3 regions of the Kitasatospora sp. GAS1066B genome follow, and region 3 is predicted to be linked to each of the others. Evidence: riboswitches for the same ligand, from Rfam matches in the RefSeq annotation. Region 3 holds a riboswitch; each other region holds the start of a gene.
What was found. Region 3 has a riboswitch for cyclic di-AMP ahead of ABH937_RS26325 (glycoside hydrolase family 16 protein). Riboswitches for the same ligand answer to the same signal wherever they lie in the genome.
Positions count from the first base shown of each region.

Region 1 (7,588 bases), on a different contig from region 3:
ACCGTGTTCACGAAGTCGGTGTGGCCGGTCAGCACGCCGACCTGCCGCCGGGTTCGGACGTCCCAGAAGCGCACGGTGCGATCCTCGCCGGCCGAGGCGAGCAACTGTCCGTCCGGGCTGAACGCCACGGCGAAGACGGAGTCCTGATGGCCGGTCAGGACGGCGACCTGGGCGTGTGCGGCGAGGTCCCACAGTCGGATGGTCTGATCGGCTCCCGCCGAGGCGAGCAACCGGCCGTCCGGACTGAAGGCGATGCCGAAGACCGAGCCGCTGTGGCCGTCCAGCGTGCCGACCAGGGTGTGGCGCGCGACATCCCAGAGCCGCACGGTATGTGCGGCGTCGGCGGCCGCGACGGTGCGCCCGTCGGTGCTGAAGGCGGTCTGCCAGATCTCGGTGAACGGGTGCACGGTGAGCGCGGACGCCCCCAACTGCCAGAGCGCGGCGGTCTGGTCGAATCCGGCGGCGGCGATCACCGCGCCGTCCGGGCTGACGGCGACGCCCTGAACGTAGTCGGTGTGGCCGCAGAGGGTGGCGATGATCCGGCGGGTGGCCAGGTCCCAGAGCCGCACGGTGCCGTCGCCGCTCGCGCTCACCAGGGTGGCGCCGCCGTCGGTGTAGACCACGCCGTTCACGTCGTCGCTGTGTCCGGTGAGGGTGGTGATCAGGCTGTGGCTGGTGGTGTCCCAGAGTCGGACGGTGCGGTCGGCGGAGCCGGAGGCCAGGGCGTGCCCGTCCGGGCTGAAGGCCACGCCGAGGACCTCGTCGCTGTGTCCAGTGAGGATGGCGGTGAGGGTGTGGCCGGTGGTGTCCCAGAGGCGGATGGTGTGATCTGCGGCGGCCGAGGCGACCAGCCGGCCGTCCGGGCTGTAGGCGACGCCGAGGACCTCGTCGGTGTGTCCGGTGAGGGTGGCGGTGAGGGTGTGGCTGGTGGTGTCCCAGAGCCGGACGTTGCGGTCGGCCCCGCCGGAGACCAGGGTCCGGCCGTCCGGGCTGAACGCCACCGAGCGGACCCCGCCGCCGTTGCCGAAGAGGGTGACCGGCAGCCGGCGGCCCGCCATGTCCCACAGGCGGACCGTGCCGTCGGCACTGCCGGAGGCCAGGGTCTGGCCGTCGGGACTGAACGCGACCGTGCGCACCGACCCGCCGTGTCCGGTGAGCGTGGTGTCGAGCTGGCGGCTCGTCACCTGCCACACCTTCAGCGTGCCGTCCGCACTGGCCGTGGCGAGCCGGGTCGAGTCCGGACTGAAGGCGACGGCGTTGATCGGCCCGGTGTGTCCGAAGAGCCGACCGGCGAAGGCCTGGGACTGGCTGCTGAGCAGCGCGCTGCGGGCCTCCGTGGTGGGGGCGGTGCGGAAGGCCTCGTCGGCCAGCAGCATCGAGGCCTCCGGTCTGCCGGCCGCCAGCGCGGCCGATTCGGCGGCCAGCGCCTTGGAGAGCGCGGTCCGGCGCCCGGCGAACGCCTCGGCCCGCTGCCGGTAGGCGACGCCACCCGCGGTGACGGCCAGCACCAGCAGCACCGCGAGGGTGACCAGCAACTGCCGCCGGCGGCGGGTCTGGCGTCGCACGGTCCGCTCGCGCGCCGCTTCCTGGTCGTGCCCGGTGGTCAGGAAAGCGGCCTCGCCCGGGCTCAGTTCGGCGCGTCGGCGCGGATCGCGCAGGTACTCGTAGGCGGCGGCGAGCTTGGTCCCCCGATAGAGCAGGGCCGGGTCGTGGCCCTCGCGCTCCCATTCGGCGGCGGCCTCGGCCAGTTGCTGACGGACCAGCAGACCGGCCCGGTCCGCGTGCAGCCAGCCGCGCAGCCGGGGCCAGGCCCGGATCAGGGCCTCGTGGGTGATCAGCACGGTCTCGCTGTCGACGGTCAGCAACCGGGCCTGCACGAACGCATCGAGAACGGGGCCGACCTGGTCGCCGGCGCTGGACCCGCTGGTCGAGCCACTGGCGAGGGCCGCAGCGGCGCCGGGACTGGGGACGGGGGCGGCGGCAGGGGTGCGGAGTTGGTCGAGCGGAACCGGGTGGCGGGTGGCCTCGCTGTCCTCGGCGACGTGGACCAGGCGGAGCAGCAGTTGACGGGCCGTCTGGCGGCCCTCGCCGGTCAGGCCGGCGAAGAGGTTCTCGGCGGTCGCGGCGATCGCGCCCTGGATGCCGCCGGTGCGCAGGTAGCCCGCGACGGTCAGGGTGCGCCCCTCGCGCTGCTGCCAGGTGGCGAGGAGCGCGTGCGAGAGCAGCGGCAGGACGCCGGCCAGCCCGGCCTGGAGCGGTGCGGCGATCGCGGTGGCCGGGTCCTCCGGCGAGCCGGCCGGGTGCGGGATGCCCGCGAGGCCGAGGTCGCGGAGCAGGACCTCGACCAGGCCGGGTTCCAGCAGCAGATCGGCCTCCGCAGCCGGACCGGTGATCGCCTGGTGCAGCTCGGCGGCGGTCATCGGGCCGAGGGCGAGTACGCCGCGGGTGAAGACGGGGACCAGCTCGGGGTGTTCGAGGCAGCGGCCGCAGAAGTCGGCGCGGACGCCGAGCACCACCAGCGTGGGGGAGGGCCCCGGATCGGCGGCGAGCTCGCAGAGGGCCTGGATGAACGCGCGCCGCTCGGCGGGATCCGGGCAGAGGGTGAACACCTCCTCGAACTGGTCCACCACCAGCACCAGGCCGCTGCCGCCGCCGTCGCCGGTCGGCCGGGGGACAAGGGCCTCGGCGTGGGGACTGTCGGCGGTGGGTGGCTCGGCTTCCAGGGCCCGGCGGAGCGCGGTCAGCGGCCGGCCGGTGGGTGTACAGACCACCACCCGCTGGGGCCCGGGGCGAGTGGTGGGCAGCGCGCCGCGGCGCAGCGCCGGCAGCAGACCGGCCCGCAGCAGGGAGGACTTGCCGGCGCCCGACGGCGCGACCAGGGCGAGCGGGCCGTGGCCGGCGCGCTCGGCCAGGCGATCGAGCAGGGCGGTCAGCGCGCTCTCGCGGCCGGCGAACCAGCGGGCGTCCTGCGGACCGAAGGCGGCCAGGCCGGGATAGGGGCAGGGCAGCGTAGGCGCACGGTCCGTCGCGGCGGGCGCGGGCAGGCCGCCGGGCGCGCGTTCGGGCGCCGGCTCGGGGTCGGCGAGCCGGACCAGAGCGCCGTCGGCGTCCAGCAGCTGGTCGCAGCGGCGGGCCAGGTCCGGGCCGGCCGGCTTGCTGCCGTTCTCGATCTTGCTGAGATAGCCCTTGCTGTAGTGCAGGAGTCGGGACAGCGCACTGAGCGAGAGCCCACGCGCGGTCCGCAGCCGGCGCAGCTCCGCGCCGAACTCCTGGGGCGAGGTGGTGGCGGAGCGGACGGGCGGGTCCGTCGGTGGATGCCGATCCATCTGTCACTCCACTGACGGCCTGTCGGATCTGTCGGATCTGTCAACGAAAGGTTACCGGCTGTGATGAGCGCCTCGGACCACCGTCGGCCGCTATGTTGTACTGCGCAACCAGTATCGGAGAGGTCGGCGCGGGAGATTCCGGCGCGGGAGAAGAGAGACGAGCGTGTCGGGTCGGGACGAATCGATCGAGACCATCCAGCGCGAGCTGACCGCCTTCGCGCGCCGCGCCCGGCACAAGGCCTCGCAGCTGCATCCGGGGTTGTCGCTGGTGACCTACAGCATTCTCGACCTGATGAACGAGCGCGGCGGCTGCCGGGCGGCGGACGTGGCGGCGTACTTCCTGCTCGACAAGTCGACGGTGAGCCGGCAGGTGGGCGCACTGGAGAAGCTGGGGCTGCTGAGTCGCGAGGTGGACCCGGAGGATCAGCGCGGTCAGATCCTGCGCCCGAGCGAGCAGGGCCTGGCGCTGCTGCGGGAGGCGTACGAGATGCGGCGGCAGTCGTTCACCGAGCGGTTCACCGACTGGACGGACGACGATGTCGCGCGGCTGGCGGGCTACCTGGTCCGCTACGGCGCCGCGGACTGATCCGACCCGCGGCGTGAAAAGCCGACCGGCCGGTCGTCAGGTGCGAGGACCTGTCGACCGGCCGGCCGGTTCAGCTACGGCTGCAGCTGTGGCTGCTGATCACGGGGTGATCAGTACGCCTGGTGGACCTGCCAGAAGGCCCAGGCCTGGTTCGGGCTGCCGTAGGTGGTGTCCATGTACTGCAGCGCCCACTTGATCTGGGTGGCGGGGTTGGTCGCCCAGTCGGCACCGGCGGCGGCCATCTTGTTGCCGGGCAGCGCCTGCGGCAGACCGTAGGCACCGGAGCTCGGGTTGGTGGCGCTGACGTTCCAGCCGCTCTCGTGGGTGATGATCTGGTCGAACGAGGCCAGCTGGTCGGCCGGGACGATGGAGGCGGCCAGCGCCTGCAGCGAGCTCGGGCTGCTGACGTTCACGGCGACGGGCGCGGCAGCCGGGGCGGCGACGACCGCGGCAGCGGCCTTCGGCGCGGCGGCCGGCGCGGCCGGAGCCGGGGCCTGGGTGGCGGCCGGGGCCTGGGCCGGGGCGGTCTGGGCAGCGCCCAGCGCCAGGTGCTGGCCGGGGTAGAGCGCGTCCGGACCGTGGGTCAGGGTGGACTTGTTCAGCTCGTACAGCTTCTGCCAGCCGCCCTGCACGTTGTGGCTGGTGGCGATCTTGGACAGCCAGTCGCCGCTCTGCACGGTGTAGCCGGCGGGCGCGGCCGGAGCGGCGGCGGGGGCCGGGGCGGCCTGCGGGGCGGCAGCCGGAGCGGCGGCGGCCTGCGGGGCGGCGGCCTGGTGGGCGGTGTAGCCGTAACCCTGCTCGGCGGTGTGGTGGTGGCCGTAGCCGGCCTGGTGGAGCGGCGCCGCGCTGGCGCCGGTCGCGGCGATCAGCGGCAGACCGGCGCCGACACCGGCGAGGACGGTGACGGCGATGGCGCGCTTGAGGGCGGCGCGGTTGGGCAGGCTGGAGCGACCGTTGACGGACAGCATGAAAAGCGTTTCCTCTCCCACGCCTGCGAGGTGAGCTGTCGGATTCGGGCTGGAGTTGCCCGGCCGCGCAGTTGCGCGGCTTCACCCCAAGCCCCGCCCGGAGAATCCGGGTGAGGCGACTTACCTTTGGGTCCCCCGCCCCTGCCGTGGTGCTGTGTATGCACGTGCCCACTCCGTCCGGCGGCAGGATTCGGCGTTCCGGGGAGCGGGGTTCGTGTGAAGACGAACGAGATGCACCGTAATCAGGTCGAAGGTCCTATCACAAGCCAATGTGAGGTGTCTCATGTTCGACCTGGGAGAGAGTCAGAAAAACGTCAAGCATCCAGCGGAGGATTCCTCGCGTGATTCCCCTCACAATGGGCGTTGTTATCTCCGCGTGATTTGAGATTCCGTCAGCCCGCGTGCCAGCCCTGCGGGTCGACCCCGCCCGGCACGGCCGCGGCCGGGTCGTACGGGGTGCGGGTCAGCACGAAGGTGCCCAGGTCGAGGTGGCTCACCGAGCCGTCGGCGGCGAGCACCACGCGCAGCGACTCGCCCGCGTCGTAGCCGTCCAGGCCGGTCCAGGAACCGTCGGGCTCGGGACGGAAGCGGGCGCGGCGGGCGCCGGTGGCGAGCCAGCTGAGCTCCAGGGTGCGGTCGGCCCGCAGCTGCAGGGCCAGCGCGGTGGGCCCCCAGTACCAGGGGCCGGTCAGCGCCAGCAGCTCGGGATCGGCGTCGGTGAACGGGCGCCACGGTTCGGGGAACCGGGGCTCGCGCTCGGCCACGATCGCGAGCAACTCGCCGGCCACCGGCCAGAACGAGGGACTCGACGTCGCATTGGTCAGTGTGACGACGGCCACGTCGTCCGCCGGGCTCACCCAGAGGCCGGCCAGGAACCCCGGCATCGAGCCGCCGTGGCCGATCAGTAGGCGTCCGTCCTGGCGCAGCAGCTGCAGGCCGAGCCCGTAGCTCGAGCTCCAGTCGCCCTCCGGCGCGGCGGCGGGCCGGCGCATCTCGGCGAGGGTGTCGCGGGAGAGCACCTTGCCGGTGCCGCCCGGGGTGGCGCCGGCAAGGAAGGCGGCCCAGCGGGCGAGGTCGGCGGCGGTCGACCAGAGCTGGCCGGCCGGCGCCATCAGGCCGGTGTCGGTGAGCGGCTCGGGCAGCATCACGTCCGCCCACGGGTGCACCGCGAACCCGCCGGCGTGCGGGGCCTGGGGCAGCAGGGTGGTGCGGGTCATGCCGAGCGGCTCCAGCACCTCCTGGCGCAGCGCGTCGATCCAGGGCATCCGGCGGATCTTGGCCACCAGCGCCCCGAGCAGCGCGAAGCCGGGGTTGGAGTAGTGGAAGCGCTCCCCGCCGGAGTGCCGGAACGGCTGGTCCTCCAGCAGGTGCCCCAGCTCGGGGCGTAGCTCGCCGGAGGTGCGCTCCCACCAGGGGCCGGGCGTCTCGGCGGCCAGGCCGGCCGTGTGGCTGAGCAGTTGGCGAATCGTGGCGCCGCCCGCGGCGGTGTCGGGCAGGTGCTGCTCCAGCGGGTCGGCCAGGTCGATCAGACCCTCGTCCCGCAGGCGCATGACCAGGACGGCCGTGAAGGTCTTGGAGATGGAGCCGATCCGGTACTGGACGTTCTCGTCCGGCGCGTGGCCCTCGATCATGCTGCGGGCGTCGGTCCACACCAGCCGCCCGTCGCGGACCACCGCGCCGACCAGGGAGGGTGTGCGGCCCTCGGCCTGTCCGACGGCGAGGCGGTGTCGCAGCGCCCGCACGGTCTCCGGCAGCAGGTCGGGCACCGGCAGGGCGGGGGGTGACAGTTCGTCGGCTCGCTGCTCGTTGTACGGCAACTCGGCAGCCGGGTCGGTCATCTGATCTCGCATTCGCAAGGCGGCCGGGGGTGTCGGCGCGGGGATCGGATCGCTCGACCTTACCCGGGCCCACCAGGCGTGGCCCGGCATTAAATCGGAGCGGCGAACCGCGTCCGCGCCCCGCACCCGCCGCCGTACCGGTTCGCGTCTGCGCCCGCACCCGCCGCCGTACCGATTCGAACGCGACCGCTATGCTGCACCGGGCCGCCCACGAACGGGCGTGGAGCAAGGGGGAGACGGTGCAGCAGTCCGAGCACGGAAGCTATCTGACGGATCTTCATACCGACCGGCCGCACCCCGCGCGGATCTACGACTACTGGCTCGGCGGCAAGGACAACTTCGCGCCCGACCGGCAGGCGGCCGAGCACGCGATCAGCGCGTCGGCGGACATCCCGGCAGCCGCCCGGGAGAACCGCGCCTTCCTGCGCCGGGCGGTCCAGCTGGCCGCGCAGGCGGGGGTCCGGCAGTTCGTCGACATCGGTGCCGGCCTGCCCTCGCCCGGCAACGTCCACCAGGTGGCACAGTCGATCGACCCGGACGCCCGGGTGGCGTACGTGGACAACGACCCGATCGTGCTCACCCACGGCCGCGCGCTGCTGGCGGACAACCGCACCACCACGGTGCTGACCGGGGACGTGCGGGAGCTGGACGAGCTCTTCGAGCGTCCGGAGCTGGCCGCGCTGATCGATCTGGGGCAGCCGGTGGCCGTGCTGCTGCTGGCGGTGCTGCACTTCGTCACGGACGAGGAGGCACGCGAGGCGGTTCGGCGGGTGCGCGAGCGAGTGGCGCCCGGCAGCTATCTGCTGCTCTCGCACAGCACCCACGAGGGCAATCCCGAGCGGGCCGCGGAGGTGGCCAAGACCTGGGACA
Region 1 covers NZ_JBGCCO010000034.1:220-7,807, forward strand. Annotated here, with positions in the region: partial or broken gene ABH937_RS30595 (helix-turn-helix domain-containing protein) at 1-3,326, opposite strand, end outside; gene ABH937_RS30600 (MarR family winged helix-turn-helix transcriptional regulator) at 3,490-3,912, shown strand; gene ABH937_RS30605 (LysM peptidoglycan-binding domain-containing protein) at 4,023-4,880, opposite strand; cyclic di-AMP (ydaO/yuaA leader) riboswitch at 4,888-5,047, opposite strand; gene ABH937_RS30610 (serine hydrolase domain-containing protein) at 5,273-6,718, opposite strand; gene ABH937_RS30615 (SAM-dependent methyltransferase) at 6,958-7,588, shown strand, end outside.
Region 1: another riboswitch for cyclic di-AMP. It lies ahead of ABH937_RS30605 (LysM peptidoglycan-binding domain-containing protein); the one in region 3 lies ahead of ABH937_RS26325 (glycoside hydrolase family 16 protein).

Region 2 (7,588 bases), on a different contig from region 3:
TGACCCGGCCCAGTTCCATCCGGCTGATCTTGGACTCGGAGGCACGGATCGCGTAACCGGCGTCCTCGCGCGTGATGTTCCGGCTCTCGCGCAGTCGGCGCAGCTGGGAGCCCAGGAGGATACGGCGCACCATGGAACCGCCGCCGGGCTGCGCTGTGGTCATGCCGTGGGAACCTCCGCGTCGGGAAACAGCGCACAGTCTGCCATCACTTGGCCGCTCACAGTGCGTGTAGTGGCAGAAGGATCTATCAATTTTGCATCAGCACGTCCATCGGCACGTTCCGCTGCACGTGCATCCGGCTCATGCATATGCCAATCGGCCAACTGCACGTGAATCGACTCTTGCATCTGCCGTGAGCGCAGAGCACGATGGTGCACGTGCAGTTGCACGCCCCTTGGATCCCCGCGGGCTTCGTCGTCGACCGTGCGCAGTTGGTCGGGACGAGGACCAGGCGGCCGAGCGAGTCGGAGGTGACCGGCATGACCCCGCCGGGTCCAGCCGTGTCCGCCCCCTTATGGGAGGAGCTCTTCATGGGCACCGGTGCGGCCCTGGCCGTCGATCCTGACGTTGTGACGTGTACCCTCGCGCCCCGCTACGACGCGGTGAAGACAGCTCGCGATTTCACCAGAACGACCCTGCTCCGCTGGGGCCTTGAGAATCTCTTCGACGATGTGGCACTGGTCTCCTCGGAGCTGGTGACCAACGCGCTGCGCCACGCGATAGGCCAGCCGACCGTCGCCGACCTGGCGGAGGCCTGCTGTCCGAGCTCGGCGCTGGCCGGGTTCCCGGTGCAGGCGGGCAACGGCCGCGCGCCCGAGGGGCAGGGACAGGCGGCGGAAGGCCGGCTGCCGGTCCGGCTCAGTCTGGTCCACCGTGCCTCCCAACTGGTCTGCGCGGTCAGCGATCCGAGCACCGAGGGCCCGGTGACCCGGGAGGCGGACTTCGTCGCCGAGTCGGGCCGCGGACTGCACCTGGTCGACTCCTTCAGCCAGTCCTGGGGCTGGCACCCGCTGGCCTCCGGGGCCGGGAAGGTGGTCTGGGCCCTGTTCCAGGCCGACGAACCGTCAGCAGAGGTACCAGGTCTGGCCGCTGACGCGATGTCAGCGATGACCGCCTCGGCCGGACGCCACCGCCGCTCCGCCTAGGGACCACGCCGTGCACCACGGGGCACCTCCCGGTCGATGGCCGGGAGAGTCGCGCCTGTGCGCGGCGTTTCGCTGTTCCCTGGCGTGCCGGCCACGCCGTCCATGCCAGCCACGCCGCCCATGCCGTTCGCTGAACAGCCGGCACCGCACGAGCCACCGCACCGGCCCGGACACGTCGAACGCCGCCGCGGCACGGACCCCCACGACGGCGTGTTTTCGTGTCACCGGACCAGCCGGGCCCTCAGGCCACCAGGTGGTCGAACTCCCCGTCCTTGACACCGAGCAGCATCGCCTCGATCTCGTCACGCGTGTAGATGAGCGCCGGACCGTCCGGGAAGCGCGAGTTGCGCATCGCGACCGCACCGTCGGGGAGGGCGGCGAACTCCACGCAGTTCCCCTTGGAGTTGCTGTGCCGACTCTTCTGCCAGACCACACCGTCGAGGTCCGCAGCCGCCATGCCGTTGTACGTGTGGTGCATAGAAATCTCCCAAGAGCCTGGAGTGCTCGTACTACTCGGCGCCCGACCGCTTCGGCCGCCGGCCGCCTCCGGCTCGTACGGGCAGGGCTGGTGCCTTACTAGTCGTAATAATAACGCTAATGCACGTGCATCGGCATGTGATTTTGCGCGTGCAGAAGCCTGTACGACAGGTGACCAAACCGAGCCCTGGAGGCCTTGTCAGGTCCACCGAATCGGACATCTGTTGGCAAATCGCTCAATGATCCGTAACCCGGCGTCGGCAAACCGGCCGGCCAGCCTGACCGGTTCGACCATTGACACCCGCCACAAATGATCAACTTCGCAGCCAATTCCTCACACTCCGTCACATTCGCACCAAGGGCTGAGGGTTTTCACGCGACTTGTCCGGATTGGGGGCCCGCCGGTGTCGAATCCGCTCTCCCACCAGGACGTGTTGGAGTGCCTGGCCGGATGCGGGGCGATGGCGCGCATGTCCTACGATCTCCGGCATGAGCACTGCAGCCATCCCGGGCGCACCACTGCCCGTCCGCACGCCAGGCTCCCGCGCGCGGGGGCGCCACCGTCGGCCCGAAAGGCCCGAGGTGCCGATCGGCGCGCCGGCGCTCGTGCTCGCCGTCCCGGCCGAGGCCGGCCCGGCCGCGGTGGCGCTGGTGGACGAACTGGTCTCGATGATCCGCTTCGAGCAGCCGGGCATCGAGGTGGCGGCCGGCTGGCTGCGCACCGCCCCGGCGGCGGAGCAGGACCCGACCGACAGCGAGCCGGCCCCGGATCTGCGGGAGCCGGGCGCCGATGAGCAGGGGGCGGCGGCGCCGACGACCCGGCCGACCGCGACGGTCGAGGAGCTGATCTCCTGGGCGCTGGCGGCCGGACGACCCGCGCCGGTGCTGGTGCCGCTACTGCCCGGCCCGCACGACTACCTGATGGACCTGCACGCGCTGGCCACCGAGACCGGCGCCCTGCTGACCGACGCGCTCGGCCCGCACCCGCTGCTGGCGGAGGCCGTGCACGTGCGCCTCTCCGAGGCCGGCCTGGCCCGCGCCGACCGCGCCCGGCTCTTCGCCATCACCACCGCCGCCGACGGCGTGGTGCTGATCACCACCGGCGGCCAGGCCGCCGCCGACGCCGCCGGCATCACCGGCGTGCTGCTCGCCGCCCGCCTGGCGGTGCCGGTGGTCTCCGCCGCGCTGGACGTGCCGGGCTCGGTGGCCGACGCGGTCGACCACCTGCGGGCCACCGGCTCGCAGCGGCCGGCGCTGGCCCCGCTGGTGATCGGCCCGGAGGCCGACGAGCAGTTGCTGCTCGCCGCCGCCGCGGAGACCGGTTGCGAGAGCGCGGCCGTGCTGGGCGCCTACCCGACGATCGGTCAGCTGGTCGCCTCGGCGTACCTGGCCGCGCTGCCGGTCCCGGCGGTCGAGGAGGCTCCCGTCGAGGAGGCCCCGGACGACCAGGCCGCTGCGGGCGAGTGACCCGCTAGACGGCGAGTCAGCACGAGACAACACCAGATAGCGGACAAGGCCCTGGCCCTGCCCCCGGCGCGAGCGCTGGGGGCAGGGCCGGCGGCATGTCCGGCCACGGCACCGGGGCGGCCGGGTCCGGGCCCGGGGCGGCGAGAACGGCCCCTGAGGCCTCCCTCACGGCCCGGAAAGGGCGGGCGGGCTCGCGGCCGGACGGGCCACCTCCCCGGCAACGCCCAGGCGACCGGCAGGTGACGGCCCGGCGGCGGTGCGGGGCGCTCGGCGCGACTCCCGAGGGGGCGGCAGCAGGCGGTTCGCGGTGGCGACCTGACGGAGTGACAGAAGGTGCAAAACGGACATTCGGTTGATGTCGGCCAGTCACGCCGCGCTGCGCCGGATGAGACTTTGGTCCTGCCCCGAGCCGTTCCCGCAAGACGAATTTCCAAGATCCCCAAGAGATCTCCACACCCGGAAAGCGGACGGACCATCAGCACCGCGCGCCCTGAAGGAGCGCCATCTCCCGAACCCCAGGCGTCAGTTGCGCACCACGCCCGGACCACTCCTCCGACGCCCCCTCAGTTGTGCCGCCGGAGCGATCTTGAAGCTCCCGTGAAGTGCCTGTGACGGCCGTCACAGCTGTTTGCGGTTTCAACTTATCTCTGTCTAACGTGCTCCCCGTTCGTGGTCACACGGACCCAGCGCAACCGGACGCCTAGTCCTGCCACCGGCCGCGCTGGCAGCGCGAAAACGCAACCACGGCAGGAGCGGGGGAACCAGGTAAGCCGCTCCGGCGCCGGTCTTCGGACCAGGTGCCCGGGGCTAGGGGTGAAGCCGCGCAGCGCGCGGCCGGGCAACTCCAGCCCGAATCCGACAGCTCACCTCGCAGGCGTAGGAGAGGATCGCGTCTTCATGCTGCCCACTTCCGGCACGACCCGTCCGTCCCGTAACGCCCGTCGGGTGATCGCGGCCACCGGTCTGCTCGGCCTCGGTCTGACCCTGCCGTGCATCACCGCCACCACCGCCAACGCGGCGCCGGTCTCCACCTGGGACAAGGTCGCCCAGTGCGAGAGCACCGGCGACTGGAGCATCAACACCGGCAACGGCTACTACGGCGGCCTCCAGTTCAGCGCCTCCACCTGGGCCGCCTACGGCGGCACCCAGTACGCGGCCCAGGCCAACCAGGCCACCAAGGACCAGCAGATCGCCGTCGCCGAGAAGGTGCTGGCCGACCAGGGCCCCGGCGCCTGGCCCGTCTGCTCGATCCAGGCCGGCCTGACCGCGGGCGGCCCCGCCCCGGCCATCAACCCCGGCGGCTCGACCAGCTCCTCCGCGGCCACCACCAGCGCCCCGGCCCCCAGCACCCCCGCCCCGAGCGCCCCGGCGCAGAGCAGCGGCTCGCACCAGGGCGGCTCGGACCACGGCAACTGGGGCCACTGGAACCACTCCCAGGGCGACCAGAGCTACACCGTGAAGGCCGGTGACTGGCTCTCCACCATCGCCAACACCCACCACGTGGACGGTGGCTGGCAGAAGCTCTACGACCTCAACAAGTCGGTCCTGACCCAGGGTCCGGACCTCCTGTACCCGGGCGAGCACCTGTCGCTCGGCACCCAGGCCGCCCCGGCCACCCAGGCCCCCGCCAGCACCCCGGCGCCCGCCCCGGCCCCGGCGGTCACCGCCCAGACCACCGCCGCCACCAGCGCGCCGGCCGCGACCGGCTCGATGGCCGCCGCGATCAGCTTCGCCGAGTCCCAGGTCGGCCAGGCCTACATCTACGGCGGCACCGGCAACGGCGGCTGGGACTGCTCCGGCCTGACCCAGGCCGCGATGGCGAAGGCCGGGATCTCCATCCCCCGCGTCGCCGCCGACCAGGCCGCCGCCAGCACCCCGGTGTCGATGAACAGCCTGCAGCCGGGCGACCTGCTGTTCTGGTCGAACAACGGCCAGGACTCGGGCGTCTACCACGTCGCCATCTACGTGGGCAACGGCCAGTTCGTCGAGGCCGCCAACCCGAGCGCGGGCGTGAAGTACGAGACCATCAGCAACTACGCCCCGGACTTCGCCGGCCGGGTCTGAACGACCTGACGGACGCGTGGTGAAGAACGCGTCCTGACGGGCACGTGCCGATCGGCACTCTCCGATCGCAACCGCAGGGCAGCCTGAAGGCCGCCTCCCCGAAGGGAGGCGGCCTTCGGCCGTGCTCGGGCATGCCGAGGTCCCCCGCTGATCGATCAGCTGACGCGGAGACGTTCCAAGAACTCCGGGACGCCCTCGACCTGCTGGTAGCGCCTGAAGGCCGGTGCGAGTTCGCGGACCAAGGTCACACACCGCTCGGCACCGATGCGGGTGGCGAGATCAAGGGATTCGTTGGTGACGGCGAGGGCACGCTCGACCTCGCCGGACTGAAGATGGCTCCGTGCCTCGTAGGTCAGGAAGATCCCGCGCGTCTTGTCCCGGGAGCGGGGCAGCAGCGACATGCCCTCGGTGATCCGGGCCTTGGCGAGGTCAGATCGGCCAAGGTCGAGCATGCACTGGCCGGAGTCGACGGTGAGGTCTGCGGGGCTCATCCACACACACCAGCTGGGGGCGGGGTCGGCGGCTGTGGTCGACAGCTCGGTCTCGGCGGCGGACAGGTCGCGGTAGCAGTCCGAGCGCTCGCCAAGCGCGGCATGAGCCCTGGCCCTGCGCAGGAGGAGCAGGGAGCGGGCCGTAGGGTGCTCGGTGCGGGAGAGCGCGTTGCCGAGGAGGTCCACGGAGATGTTCGGCCGGCCGAGCCAGTTGGACTGGTAGGCGAAGTCGGACAGGACGCCGGCTCCGAAATCGCGGTCGCCGGCAGCGTGTGCGCTGTGCAGGGACGCCGACCACAGGCGGCCTGCGGCTGAGTGGTGACCCTGGTCGAAGCGATGCCAGCCGCAGGTGGTCGCCAGGGATGCGGCGAGAAGGTGCAGTCGCTTGCCGGTGCGCTCACTGTAGCGGCCGTCGGCAATCAGGTTGGTGACCGTGGCGAGGTGAGCATCCATCAGTTTCGCGGTGTGCTGGCGTTGCTCGGTCGGAAGCGTCGTCAGTCGCGTACTGGTGGACTCCAGCCAGTCGACCAGCTCGCCATCGACGCTCCTACCGCCCAAGGCGGTGGTGAGGTGGTCCGGTTCGACCAGCGCCCACTGGGCTGCGAGGCCAGCCAGCGAGATGGCGCTGAAGGTCATGAAGTTACGACGGTCCATCGCGGTTCTCTGGGCCTCTCGAAGTGTTTGAACGGTATACGCGGAACCCAGCGGCAACGGGACATCGTGCCCGGGCAGCCAGTCCGGCCAGCCGAACATCTCGACGTCCTCGACCGGGACGTCCAGGGCATCGGCGAGCAGCAGTTCAGACTCCGAGCTCGGCCCAGCCTGGTAGTTCTCCCACTTCCAGACTCGCTGTCGATCGATCCCCGAGCGGAGCCCACGCTTGGCGGCGGCCTGGCGGCACAGCCGCGCCAGGTCTTCCAACGTCAGCTCGCGCTGGACACGCACGTATGTGAGGGGGTGCCGGATCGGATCGTCCACGGGCCAATCCCATCATCCACAGTGACCGGCAGCTTACTGCGCGCGAGAGCGGGACTACACCGGGACGACAGGCAACGCCTGTCCGACTACGAGCAGTTGGGCTGTACTCATCATGCGTCGACAAGTTCCCGCACGAAGCGGAAGGAGTCCGCTCATGAAACGGCGAGCTGCGGTCACCGGCCTCGGCCCACGTTACCTATTGACGGAGGGTTCCATGGCACACACCATCCGCTACCACCGCCGCATCGCGTCTCGGCCGCGAACAGTTGTCGTCCAGCCCGACGGCTTCTGCAACCTGGCCTGCCGGTACTGCTACCTCCCGGACAAGGAGCGGCGGTCGCCCATGCCGCTCGCCGTCGCCGAGGCGGTAGCCCGCTCGGTCTCCGAGTTCGCCGACCCGTCGTCGCCGCTGGAGATCGTCTGGCACGCCGGGGAGCCGATGGCCCTCGGGGTCCGCCGCTTCGTCGAACTGGTCGAGCCGTTCGAGGAGCTGAGGCGGACCGGAGCGCTGCACCATTACGTGCAGACGAACGCCACGCTGGTCACGGACGCCTGGTGCGACTTCTTCGCCGACCGGGAGTTCCGGATCGGGGTGAGCGTCGACGGCCCCGCCGCGCTCAACTGCGATCGGGTCGATCGCACCGGGAAGCCCGCGTTCAGCCGGAGCATACGGGGTATCCGTCGCCTGCGTGACGCCGGCATCGGCTTCTCGGTGATCGCGGTCGTCACCGCGGACGGCATCAGCCGGCCGGAGGAGCTGCTGGACTTCTTCGCCGAACTCGGCTGCCACACGGTCGGCTTCAACATCGAGGAGTCCGAGGGTGCCAGCACCACCAGGCAGACCCCCGTGCTCGAAGAAGCCGTCGAATTCTGGCGCCGGACCATCACCTGGACCCGCGCGCACCCAGAGCTGAGGGTCCGGGAAGTGGACCGGCTGGGCGGCTACCTGCGTGCGCTCCGGGCCG
Region 2 covers NZ_JBGCCO010000039.1:58,314-65,901, reverse strand. Annotated here, with positions in the region: gene ABH937_RS32705 (helix-turn-helix transcriptional regulator) at 1-163, opposite strand, end outside; gene ABH937_RS32700 (ATP-binding protein) at 532-1,146, shown strand; gene ABH937_RS32695 (DUF397 domain-containing protein) at 1,388-1,624, opposite strand; gene ABH937_RS32690 (hypothetical protein) at 2,113-3,090, shown strand; cyclic di-AMP (ydaO/yuaA leader) riboswitch at 3,817-3,980, shown strand; gene ABH937_RS32685 (transglycosylase family protein) at 3,988-5,154, shown strand; gene ABH937_RS32680 (helix-turn-helix transcriptional regulator) at 5,310-6,623, opposite strand; gene amcB (cyclophane-forming radical SAM peptide maturase AmcB) at 6,838-7,588, shown strand, end outside.
Region 2: another riboswitch for cyclic di-AMP. It lies ahead of ABH937_RS32685 (transglycosylase family protein); the one in region 3 lies ahead of ABH937_RS26325 (glycoside hydrolase family 16 protein).

Region 3 (7,588 bases):
GGCTCGGCGAGACCGCGGGCCGGCTGCTCGGCAGCTGGGCCCGCCCCTACCTGGCCGAACTGATGGAGGCCACCGGCGAGACCGCGAACCTGGCCGTCCTGGAGGGCGGCGAGGTGGTCTACGTCGGCCAGGTGCAGTCGCGCCGCTCGATGCGGATGTTCACCGAGGTCGGCCGCCGGGTGCAGCCGCACTGCACCGGCGTCGGCAAGGCGCTGCTCGCCCAGCTCACCGAGGACGAGGCCCGCGCCGTGCTCGGCACCCAACCCCTGCCCGCGCACACCGAGTTCACCGTCACCGATCCCGACGCCCTGCTCGCCCAGCTCGTCACCGCCCGGGAGGCCGGCTACGTGGTGGACGACCAGGAGCAGGAGATCGGCGTGCGCTGCATCGCCGTCGCGGTGCCGGGCGCCCCGACGCCGACCGCACTCTCGGTCTCCGGCCCGGAGGCGCGGATCCGGGCCCTGGAGGAGCAGATCGCTTCGACGGCGCTGGTGCCGGTCATGCGGCAGATCGCGCAGCGGCTGGGCGGCGTGCTGGCGCCCTGATCCTTCGCCCGTCATGACCGTGGCCCGGATCCAGGAGCGGATCCGGGCCACGGTCATGACGGCACGCCATCTGACGGTGCGTCAATTGTCAGCGGTACACCCGCACGTAGTCCGCGGCGAAGCTGATCGGCGCGGAGCCGCTCGGGGCCGGGTGGTACTGGCCGGCGCTGATCGACAGGTTGAGGATCAGGTAGGCCGACCAGTTGGCGCCGACGCCGGTGTTGTCGGAGAAGACCTTGACGCCGTTGACGTAGTAGTCGACGGAGTTGGCGCCGTAGTAGGTGCCGATGGTCACCCACTGGCCCGGCTTCACGGCGTTCGCGTCGGTGTAGTACTTCTGCGCGAAGTTGACGTGGTTGGTCAGCTCAAGCAGGTTCGGGTTGTCCGGGTGGTACTCGAAGGAGTCGATCTCGCTGCCGCCGTTCGACCAGGTCCACAGCGCGGGCCAGGCACCGGGCGCGGACGGCATCTGGACCCGGGCCTCGGCGTAGTCACCGGTCTTGACCTTGAAGCCCTGCCCGCTGCCCTCGGTGGTGAGCAGACCGGTGGTCCAGGCCTGCTTGCCGTTCTCCAGGGTGTGGCTGGACGGCTGCGCGGTGAAGGTGGCCACGCCGCCCGCGACCGAGACGCCGGACGGGTCGATCCAGTCGAGCTTGTTGTCGTCCGGGTTGTGGTTGCCGTACTTGTACGAGGTGGTGGAGCTGTCGTTCCACTTCGTGCTGTCGAGCGCGCCGTTGAACTCGTCGGACCAGGTCAGCGACTTGCCGGGGACGGGCGAGCTGCTGGGGGCGGGCGCCGGAGTCGGGGCGGGGGCGGGGGTCGGCGTGGGGGTCGGCGCGGGTGCGGGGGTCGGCGCCGGGGTGCTGCCGCCGCCGGCCGAGACCGTCAGGGTCTGCGACGCCAGGTTGTGCCAGGCACCGGCCTGGTCCTGGTAGAAGCCGAACATGGTGTACGTCCCACCCGCGAAGGTCCGCGCGGCGGTGGTCAGCGACAGCCCGCTCGGGCAGATCTGCTGGTTGCTGAGGTTCCCGGGGAAGTCCAGGTTGTTGCCGGCGGCGTCCCGCACGCCCACGCCCACCGTCTTCGCGGTGAAGCAGGAGCTGGCGTGCAGCGTCAGGGCGGCGGTGGTCGCCGCGCCGGTGGTGGCGGTGGCCGGGGTCAGCCGGTCCTGGGTCACGGTGGGCGCGGCGCTCGTCGACGGGTACCAGCTGAGGGCGTTCGCCTGGCCGACCATCGGGACGGCGAGCAGGCCGAGCGCACCGGCGAGGATGCCGAGGCGCGCAGGGGTGGCGGAAGGGATCACGGAGGTTCCTCTTGCGACGCCTACGAGGTGAGCTGTCGGGTTCGGACCGCAAGATGGCCCGGCCGAGTCGGCGACTGCCGGTCGGCCTCACCCCGAGCCGCACCCTCACCCGGCCTGGCGGTACGCAGGCGAGCGGGGACACGGCAGTACTACCTGGGTCCCCCGCTCCTGCCTGGTGCGGTGCTCTGGTTCCGACCCCGGGCAGGCAGGACTAGGCGTCCCGGGACTGGGCCCGCCGCTGCGTGGCGAGCAGCCTGCAGAGTAGGCAGATGACATGATCATCATCAATGTCACACGAGTCACACCGGCCACCCCGCGCATCGAAAGCGACGCACACCTGGCGCCTGCCCCGCGCGCTAGTTACATGCACATGAAGACTCTCTCAGCCCCCTCCCAGCACCTTCCCAGGCTTCCTGACGCCCCCTCAAACTGCTGTCCATGCAGACTCTTCTACGCGCGTTGAAGTCGCGTACCGCGTCCGTCGTCACCGTCGGCCTGCTCACCCTGGCCCCCACCGCCATGTTCGCCTCCGCCGCCCACGCGGACGTCAGCGGCAACATCTGCCAGACCGCCCTGCCCAGCCAGGCCGACGACACCCTCAACCTGATCGCCCAGGGCGGCCCCTTCCCGTACTCCCAGGACGGCGAGACCTTCCAGAACCGCGAGGGCGTCCTGCCCAGCGAGCCGAACGGCTACTACCAGGAGTACACGGTCATCACCCCGGGCGCCCCGACCCGCGGCACCCGCCGGATCATCACGGGCGAGGACGGCTCGGACTACTACACCTCGGACCACTACGTGTCGTTCTACCTGATCGACACCACTTGCTGAGGTAGCAGGGCCCACCGCTGCGTGAGGCCCGCACGGCCACCCGGAACGGGTAGCGCACTGGCCCGCGGTTCGCGAGACCGCGGGCCAGTGGGTGCCTAGGGCAGATAAGTGGTGAGGTGGCCGTCCTGCGCGGGGTCGGGGATCGGTCGTGCCTGGTCGAGCGACACGGTCGGCACGGTCGGGGATCGGCGACGCGTCGCGCGCGGGGCCCGGTGGGCGTCCGCCGTGCCCGGCGGGGCTCACTGATGAGGTGAACACGTCCCCACCCCTGGGGGCGTGCCGTTCATGGTGTCGAAAACGCTGTGAACGCGATCCCAGGTACACCGCGGAGTCGCTTGATCGCCATACCCCTCGGGCTCCACGGAGCCGGCGCCCGGATGCCGGATCACGCGCGGTCGCCGTCGGGCCCCGGGGTTCGTCTCCTCCGGGTGGATGTGGCGGCCGCGGTCGCCGAAGTTCGTCTCCTTCGGCACCCCTTCACCTCCATGGTGCCACCGCGGTCAGGTCCGCTCAATGCCGCGGTCAGGCCCGCTCAATGCCGCGGCTCACGTCCCGCCACACCGCGGCGGCCGCCACCCGGCTGTGCACCCGCAGCTTGGCGTAGGCGTGCTCCAGGTGCTTGTCCACGGTGCGGGCGGAGACGGCGAGCCGGTGCCCGATCTGCACGTCCGTCATGCCTCGGGCCAGCAGGTCGAGGACGTCCGCCTCGCGGGCGGTGAGGTCGACCGGCGGCGCCGCGACAGGCGGCGCCAGGCGGTCCAGGGCGTGGGTCAGCCGGGTGCGGAGCAGCACGGCTGAGTCCAGGTCGGCGTCGGGGAAGTCGCTGCCGGTCCGGTTGACGATCAGTGCGACGGTGCGACGGCCGCCACCGGGTGCCCAGCCGGCCGGGAAGGCCATCGCCAACTGGTACTCGGCGCCGATCGGACCGAGCGTCGCACCATAGGTGCCCAGACGGTGGTACTCGGTGCGGGACATCAGGTCGGAGCGGCGCAGCGGGACGCCGCTGCCGCTGTTGGTGTGCCGGAACAGCGCGTCCTCGGGGGCGTACCGGAAGAAGTCCGCCATCGCCTGCGGGGTGAAGAGCGCGCCGGGCAGGGTGACCGGATGGCGCCCGCTGGGGGTGCGGGTGGACCAGGTGAGGCTGTCGCCCGGAACCGCGCGGAGCAGCACGGGGAACAGCGCCGGCAGGAGGGTCTCCTCGTCGACGGCGTCGAGCAGCAGGTCGATCACGGCGCAGATCCGCCGCAGCCCGGCCTCTCCGGACGGTGTCACGCAACGAGCGTGCTCCCGTGGCGGAGGCCGGGTCAAGCCGGGTCCCGACAAACCCGGCCGGAGCGGGACTGCGCTACCGGGCGGCGGCGTAGACCCGGTTGACCGGGCTCTCGGCGGCCAGCTTCCAGTGGTGCAGGCCGGCGTCGTCGGCGAGGTGGCGCATGGCCTCCTCACCGGCGTGGTTGCCCATCGCCTGCGGCCCGTGCTGGGCGAGGGCGGAGGGCAGGCAGATGGCCACCGAGGCGGAGACCAGGGCGCGGCCGACCGGATTGATGTTCTCCTCGACCTCCGCCGAGGCGTTCGGCTCGACGATCATGCAGGCGCCGTCGGTGGCCAGCGCCCGCTCGGCGTGGTGCAGCGCGGCGCCGGGGTCGCCCATGTCGTGCAGGCAGTCGAAGAAGGTGATCAGGTCGTAGCCGTCACCGGGGAAGTCCTGCGCGCCGGCCACCTCGAAGCTGACCCGGTCGGCCAGGCCCTGCTCCGTCGCGAGCTCCCGGGCGCGGTCGATCGAGGGCTGGTGGAAGTCGAAGCCGTGGAAGCGCGAGGCCGGGTAGGCCTTGGCCATCAGCATGGTGGACCAGCCGTACCCGCAGCCCACGTCGGCGACCTCGGCACCCGCCATCAGCCTGCGCTCGGTGCCGTTCATGGCGGGGATCCAGTCGGCGACCAGGGAGCCCGCGTAACCGGGGCGGAAGAACTTGGCGGTGCCGGCGAACAGGGCGTCGCTGTGCTCCTCCCAGCCCACCCCCTGTCCGGTGCGGAACGCGTCCATCAGCAGGTCCTCGGTGCCGTAGAGCGCCTGCATCATCGTGAAGAACCCGGCCGCGTAGGTGGGCGCGGTCGGATCGGCCAGCACGGCCGCGTGCTCGTCGGGCAGCAGGTAGCTGTCGGTGTCCCGGTCGTAGCTCACGTACTCACCGGCCACCTGGGCGGCCAGCCACTCGCGCAGGTAGCGCTCGTGCAGTCCGGTGCGCGCGGCGAGTTGGGCGGCGGTCATCGGCCCGGCGCCGGCCATCGCGGTGTACAGGCCGAGCCGGTCGCCGAGCGAGGTGCACAACCCGGCCACGGCGGCTCCGCCGTCGGTCACCACCCGGCCCAGGAACTCCATCACCTTGTCCTCGTCAACCGCCATCGGACCCACCTCCTCGGTGCTCCTCCCAGCCCAGCAGAAGGCGCCCGCTCCGGGCCATACGGAATTCTCCGTACGGACCCGGGGCGGGGCGTGTGCTGTTGACCGTCCGTCCCCAGATGGAACCGGTGTGCCAGGTGTTCCAGGTGCATCCGGTGTGCCAGGTGGGACAGATGTGTCAGGTGTTCCAGGTACATCCGGCGTCAGGTGTGCTGAAGGATCAGCTCGTCCTTGAGTCCGGACCGGATCTGGTCGCGGAGCTCCTTGGAGTCGGTGTGGCTGTGCACCGAGACCGCGTGCTCGGCGGCGGCCCGCACGACCTCTTCCTCCTCGCCGGAGATGGCGAGGGTGCAGTTCATCTCACTCGGGAATTCCCGGCAGTCGGCGACCTTGCGCATGATCGACCTCCCGACCGCGCCGTGCCGCACCCGTCGGCGGGCCACCCGCTGGCCGGAGGACCGGCGCGCGGCAGCACACGCGTGTCGCGGAACCATTGTCTCTCCGCCGGGCCGGTCGGATAGCTTTGGGGGCGCACGACCTCCGGGCTCCGGACCGGACACCCGCCAGAGAAGAGGACCTCCCCCAGCATGACCGAGACCGCTGCCCTGCCCGGCTTCGCCGGCCGGACCTACCTCTTCCAGGTCGACAACGGCGCCACCTTCCGCAACGCCTACTCGGCCGACGGCCGGCGGCTGCGCTGGGAGGGCCTCGGTGAGTCGGCGGGCCAGTGGGAGGACGTGGCGCTGCACGTCGCGCAGGTCGCGCCGGAGGTGTACTTCGTGAGCTGGACCGAGCAGAGCGGCATGACGATCAGCCACGTGATGGATCTGGCGGCGCTGACGGTCCGGGTGTTCTGGACCTACGAGGGCGAGGGCGGCCGGGTCGGCGAGCTGCACACCGGGACGCTGCAGCCGGTGGCCTGACGCTCCGGACAGTCCTGATGTTCCGTCAGGTCTGACCGCCCGAGCCCGCGTGCGGCTGTCGTCGCCATTGCCACTTCCGCCGCCGCTCAGCGCCACTCGGCCGCGAAGGCGCGGGCCGGGTTCTGCCGGAAGATCAGGTCGGTCCGCTCCTCGCCCAGCGCGCGGTGCAGCCTCGGGCGCAGGCCGATGAGCAGGAACGGCATCCCCGGGCCCGCACCGTCGGCCGCCCGCGCCGACCTGACCACGGTGTCCCCGCCGAGCAGCAGGCGCTCGCCGTAGCCTGCCTCGGCGAGCGTGACCAGGCAGTCGAGCAACCGCCAGTCGGTGGCGTGGTGCGCGCGGGAGGGTCCGTCGAAGGCCAGGTAGGCGCCGGTGGCGGCCAGGTCCTGGTGGACCCTCGGCTCGGGGTAGCGGTTGAGGTGGCCGAGGATCAGGCTGCTCGGCGGCACGCCGAGGCGGTCGCAGAGCAGTTCGGCCACCTCGGGGGCGGCGGTGCCGTGCTCGTGGTGGACGGCGATCGGCGCGCCGGTGGCGTGGTGCGCCTCGGCGGCGGCCGTCATGGTGCGGCGGGCGTGCGCGTCCAGGCCGTGGTAGCCGCCCGCGACCTTGATCAGGCCGGCCCGGGGAGCGTCGGGTCCGGTGCCGATGCCCACGGTCAGCTCGCGGACGAAGAGTTCGGCGAGGGTGTCGAGGTCGGGGAGCCGCTCGTAGTGCCCGGCCTGGTGCAGCCCGGTGGCCGCGACCAGGTGCACGCCGGCCGCCCGGGCCAGGGCGGGCAGTTCGGCGGCGCGACGGCCCATGCCGTACGGCGTCCACTGGATCACCGCCTGCCCGCCCGCCGCGCGGAACGCCACGAGTTCGGCGCCCGCGGCGACCGGGTCGTCCAGCTCCTGACCGGGGAGCCTGGGGCTGCGGAGGAAGAGATGGTCGTGCGCGTCGGTGACGCCCAGCTCGGCCGGATCGAGATCGCCGAGCACGGTGCGGACGGCGGCGGTGCTTTCGGCGGTGGCGGTGCTTTCGGCGGTGGCGGTGCTTTCGGCGGTCATGCCTGCTCCCGCGCGTCCAGCGCCTCGAAGGTGGCCGCCGCGACGCGCAGCGCGGCGAGCGCCTTCGGGGTGCCGAGGTAGGGCGCGAGGTGGACGAAGACCTCGACCACCTGCTGCCGGGTCAGCCCGACCCGCAGGCCGCTGCGGATGTGCCCGGTGAGCTGCGGGTCGACACCGCCGAGGGCGGCCAGCGCGGTGATGTTGATCAGCTGACGGTCGCGGTGCTCCAGGCCCGGGCGCTGGTAGGTGCCGCCGAAGAGGCTGGTCACGATCCAGTCCGGGAAGCCCGGGGCGATCCGCTCCAGCGCGGGCAGGGCGGCCTGCTGCGTCTCGCGGTCCTGCAGTTCGTCCAGCAGGCGGTAGCCGGCCGCGCGATCGAGGCGGGCCCGGGTCAGATCGAAGTCCATGGGGATGCTCCTGGCTCTTGAGGTCGGGGCGGCTGTGGCTGTGGCGGGGTGACTGTTCGTCACCAGTGCCGGCCGCGCGGCAGTTGAGCCAGTTCGGGACGGCTCAGGTGCAGGACCTGGTAGCGCTCGCCG
Region 3 covers NZ_JBGCCO010000025.1:97,734-105,321, forward strand. Annotated here, with positions in the region: gene ABH937_RS26320 (IclR family transcriptional regulator) at 1-545, shown strand, start outside; gene ABH937_RS26325 (glycoside hydrolase family 16 protein) at 634-1,848, opposite strand; cyclic di-AMP (ydaO/yuaA leader) riboswitch at 1,851-2,041, opposite strand; gene ABH937_RS26330 (ribonuclease domain-containing protein) at 2,287-2,679, shown strand; gene ABH937_RS26335 (helix-turn-helix transcriptional regulator) at 3,202-3,951, opposite strand; gene ABH937_RS26340 (class I SAM-dependent methyltransferase) at 4,025-5,083, opposite strand; gene ABH937_RS26345 (DUF1059 domain-containing protein) at 5,284-5,478, opposite strand; gene ABH937_RS26350 (MoaF N-terminal domain-containing protein) at 5,668-6,003, shown strand; gene ABH937_RS26355 (phosphotriesterase) at 6,090-7,049, opposite strand; gene ABH937_RS26360 (carboxymuconolactone decarboxylase family protein) at 7,046-7,456, opposite strand; gene ABH937_RS26365 (DUF4865 family protein) at 7,516-7,588, opposite strand, start outside.